One region of the Rahnella sp. WP5 genome, then DNA from elsewhere that is predicted to be linked to it. Evidence: predicted binding sites of a transcription regulator. Region 1 holds the regulator's gene; the other holds the start of a gene.
What was found. Region 1 encodes LexA, which represses DNA repair genes until DNA is damaged. Its sites were predicted from a motif close to TNCTGTATGTACATACAGNA; they were not measured.

Region 1 (2,410 bases):
GGTCAGCGATGCAAAGCAAAGCTGTAACAGTAATGAGCGCAGCATGATGTCGCGGTTAAGCCCGAGAAGACGGCGCAAATTACCACGCCACGCGGAGGTGATTTCTGCGCCGGTGATACCGCGTCGTTTCATCACCCGCCAGACGAAATACAGCCCGATGAGTAGCGTGAAATACTCGGAGCTTGCCGTCGCCATGGCTGCGCCACGCACGTTCCAGCCCAGCCCGATCACCAGCCACAGATCCAGAATGATATTCAGCAAATTCCCGGCAATCAGCAAAATCACCGGCCCGCGAACGTACTGAATGCCGAGCAGCCACCCGAGGATCACCAGATTCGCCAGTGAAGCCGGGGCGCTGAACCAGCGGATTTCGATAAACAGCCTCGCCTGTTCAAGCACGGGCTGACTGCCGCCGACAATGTGAAACGCCAGCTCCATCAGCGGATGACGGAATACCACAATAATGACGCCCGCCAGCACAGCCAGAAGAAAGGGTTGTACAAAAGCACGCGCCAGAAGCTGGTTATCTTTCGCGCCCAGCGCCTGAGCGGTCATGCCGGTGGTACTCATCCGCAGAAACAGTAAGAGCATAAAAAGGAAAGTGGTGATCATCGAACCCACAGCCACGCCGCCGAGATAATCCGGGCTGTTGAGATGACCGATCACTGCGGTATCCACCAGGCCGAGGAGCGGCACCGTGATATTGGAAAAAATCATCGGCAACGCCAGCATCCAGAGCGCTTTATCGGCAGGGCTTAAAAAGGTGTTTTTGAGTGTGTGTCGCAGGGAATGATGTTGCATAGAGAATCTCATGCCGGAGGTTCAGGTTATGCCTGTAAATGACATCGCCCCGAAAGGGGCGATGATGAGAGAAACGCATTTCTCTTTGAATTCACATGGATGCCAGAGGCGGCCGCCATCCATATTCAATTAGTTTTAGTCTTGTCTATCTGACACAGCAATTTCTGACTTAGTCATATCTGACCGAGTAATTCGCGTTATATCAAGGCGGCAACTAAGCGAACGCCGGGAGCATACACAAGTATGTGACCGGGGTTCGCGAAGGCAGCCAACGCAGAGATAGCTCGAAGTACGAAGGTCAGATCCAGTCGCCGTTGCGGATAACACCTACGGCTAAGCCTTCAATGCTGAAATTCTGCTCGCGCAAATCCACCACGATCGGCTGAAACTCGCTGTTCTCTGGCAATAACTGCACCACACTGCCTTGTTTTTTCAGGCGTTTCACGGTGACCTCATCATCGATACGGGCCACCACAACCTGACCATTACGCACGTCTTGCGTTTTATGCACGGCCAGCAGATCGCCGTCAAGGATACCAATATCACGCATCGACATACCGCTGACACGCAGCAGGAAATCGGCGCTCGGCTTAAACATTGCCGGATCGATCTGATAGTGCCCTTCGATATGTTGCTGCGCCAGCAGCGGTTCACCGGCGGCAACGCGGCCAATCAGCGGTAAACCTTCTTCTTCTTCCATCAGCAGACGAATGCCGCGTGATGCACCGGAAACAATCTCAATAACACCTTTACGCGCCAGCGCTTTAAGATGCTCTTCCGCCGCATTGGGAGAACGGAACCCCAGACGTGATGCAATCTCTGCGCGGGTTGGTGGCATACCGGTGGTGGAGATATGATCGCGAATAAGGTCGTAGACCTCTTGTTGTCTGGTCGTTAAAGCTTTCATTCCGCCCCCTGGTTGTTTATACAGTCTTGCTGTGAGTATATACAGCTAAACGGTCAATGAAAACCTAAGATTGAATAAAAACAGGGCATAACGTTGATTCCTGGAATGCAGATTCCAAATCAGAACCATCGCGACCAAAAGATGCTGACCCAGACAAAAATCGCCAATATGATGGTCAGAAGTACGGCAGCAGAGCCGATATCTTTTGCGCGACCAGAAAGCACATGAAACTCAGGCCCGATGCGGTCTATTGCACATTCCACCGCGCTGTTGAGCAATTCCGTGACACAGACCAGCACGACGGATCCCACCAGCAGGATACGTTCAATGGTGCTGACATCAAGCCAGAAAGATAGCAAAATTAACGGGATAGCGACGCTGGCCTCCTGGCGAAATGCCGCTTCGTTTTGCCATGCCGCTTTGAATCCTTTCCAGGAATAGCCGGCCGCTTTATAAATTCGGGTAAATCCGGTGACTTGGTTCGCCATTTGGGGTACTGATCCTTAGAGTGTTTGCAGCATTTTAGCTTTTATATGACCACAGATCTCCACGGATCTTTCTGGTATCCTTGCGGCGAAATTGCTAACAAGAGGCTTCACGTTTTTATGTCAGGTTGGCGTAGACTTTATTACACATTATTGAATTTACCACTCTCATTGCTGGTAAAGAGCAAGGTCATACCTTCAGATCCGGTTACCGAGT
Region 2 (2,410 bases), on a different contig from region 1:
GTTATCAGGACGTGCACCAACGGTAGCCGCGTCACCAATGTTGTTAACCCACTGGTAATCCAGACGGGTAGCCCAGTTTTTGGTTACTGCGTATTCAACACCAACTGCTGCCAGTGGAGAAACACCAGTGTCATGATCACTTACGCGACCATTAGCACCGTTGTTGAAGTTACCTTTAGCATCTGCACGCCAAACCATACCACCCAGACGGGTGTACAGGTCCAGATCGTCAGTCAGCGGGTAGCTCAGTTTAGCAGCCAGCTGAACGCCTTGTGCTTTGAACGCGCCGTTATTTACGCTGCCTTTGTAAGGCATACGGCCAAGCCAGTCATATCCCATTTCAAAGCCCAGGTATTGGTTCGCTTGGTAACCCAAGAACGCACCTGCACCCAGTTGGCTTTCGTGGGTAGGGCCGTTGCCGATACCGTTGTAAGCGTTTGCGAAACCAGTGTCATGGTATTGGGACCAGCCCAATTTACCACCGGTATACCAGGTGTTATCTTTAGGGGCGGCTTGCGCTACGGTAGCGAAACCTGCCAGTGCCACTGCTAATGCGATAGCTGTCTTTTTCATTTTGCGCCTCGTTATCATCCAAATAGGCAATTGAGCTTTAAGCTTTTTAAGCCCTTGGTTAAAATCCTTACGCCAAGATTATTGCTTCATTTCAGAACTTGCCACTTTACGTTGGCATTATCGAGCAACCTTGGCGTTGTAAAGTCTACAACGTGGCGCGAAACTTACAAGCTTGATGTGTTAACACCGTGGAAAAAAAGGGAAAAACGGACACATTTCTTAACGGCTTTGGCAATTTGCTGACAAAATCTGGCACTAATCTGCATTCAGGAAGCCCGTTTTTACTGGCTTGCAGGCATTATTCAGCACAAATCACTAAGTTCCGCATTATTTTCATAGGAAGATTCCTATTTTGAACTAATGGTATACGGAAGAGTGAATTTTTACTGTGGAATGATGTCCACAAGCTGAATTCTGTTCATTTGTCGGTCTCATTATGAAGCCGTAAGCACCACCCTGGCGTGCTGCAATTTGCAATCTTTCCCTCTCAGTATCACTCAAATCCGGAAGCCATCCCAACACGACACTGTAGTTACCCGTCTGCAAGGCTTTCTCCATTGCATCTACCGTCGACATCGCCGTAATTTGATTAACTTGCACCATCTTATCCACCGGCAGACCTGACTGAGATAACCAATGACGGCTCAGTTTTTGTTGAGGTGTGAGCCACAACAACCAGCGAGACTGCATACCCAGGTGTTGCAGTAAGGGCAGTAATAACTGCGCAAAATCAGGTTGGCTCGCACTATAGACGAACTCAGTGATCAGACCATTATTCAAGGATGCAGACGTATTTACCTGTGACGGAGTGACGGGCAAAGCAAGCTGACTAAAATTATGATTTGTATGGTATTGAGTTCGCATAATGATGTACTCCAGTGAGTTACTGTATGTATGTACAGTACTCTGGCGGTGAGCAAAGATCAACCCAATTTTTCCAAGATATCTCGCAAATTTTGAAGGCAACAGGCTGTAACGGCATTTTATGTTTGTTGGAGTTCATAAGATTGCGTATTTTGCTTTTAGCTGTTTTGGTAACTCAAAATGGAAGCAAGGGATTAACGTGAAAAGGATAACGCAATGATAAACAAATCAAAAAAACGAGTGCTTGAGTGTCTGGAGATTTTTGCCCCGTTGGGCAATATTCGTTCCCGCACCCAATTTGGGGGGATGAGCTTGTCCGCTGACCGCGTCATGTTCGCCCTGGTTTCTGATGGTGAACTCTATCTGCGAGCGACCGGAGAAACTGAAACTCATTTTCGCCGCAAAAAGATGGAGAGGCTGACCTATCGCAAGCGAGGCATGGATGTGCAGTTGCGTTATTTCAAAGTGAGTGCCCGGCAATGGAATGATCACCAGGCACTGTGCGAGCTGGGCAGATTATCGTTGCAAGGGATGTTGCGGGATATAGAGCTGAAAAAAAACAACGAAGCGGTCCGATTGAAAGATTTACCCAATCTCTCGCTGGCGCTCGAAAGGATGCTCTGGCAAGTCGGCATTGAGAACTCGGGGGACTTGCGGTTACAGGGGGCCTGCCATACCTACCTCAAACTGTGTGCCATTAAAAAAAAGAATTTAGGGATTAATTTACTGATGGCACTCGAAGGGGCAATTTTGGGCTTCCATGAAGCCGCTTTGCCGATGGAATCCAGAGAGTCATTAACTCACTGGTTTAACCATCACCAAGAGCAGCTATCAACGGTTGTGCACTAAATTTGCGTAAGTTATCTGCAATTAGAGCCGATTTTGTGCCGGCAGGATCTTAGTATTAAGACTGGTGAGCTCAGGCAAATGAGCCACCAGTAATCCAATTTGCTGAAGCACGAGCTGCTCTTTA

Region 2: a site for LexA is predicted at 1,458-1,477, ahead of sulA (SOS-induced cell division inhibitor SulA). Genes of this name have one in related genera too.

Annotation. Positions count from the first base shown of each region.
Region 1 is NZ_JQJR01000012.1:28,754-31,163, reverse strand. It holds gene dinF (MATE family efflux transporter DinF) at 1-801, opposite strand, end outside; gene lexA (transcriptional repressor LexA) at 1,100-1,708, opposite strand; gene EX31_RS11840 (diacylglycerol kinase) at 1,828-2,196, opposite strand; gene plsB (glycerol-3-phosphate 1-O-acyltransferase PlsB) at 2,314-2,410, shown strand, end outside.
Region 2 is NZ_KN050720.1:164,402-166,811, reverse strand. It holds gene ompA (porin OmpA) at 1-573, opposite strand, end outside; gene sulA (SOS-induced cell division inhibitor SulA) at 931-1,437, opposite strand; gene EX31_RS18030 (TfoX/Sxy family DNA transformation protein) at 1,654-2,286, shown strand; gene yccS (YccS family putative transporter) at 2,308-2,410, opposite strand, start outside.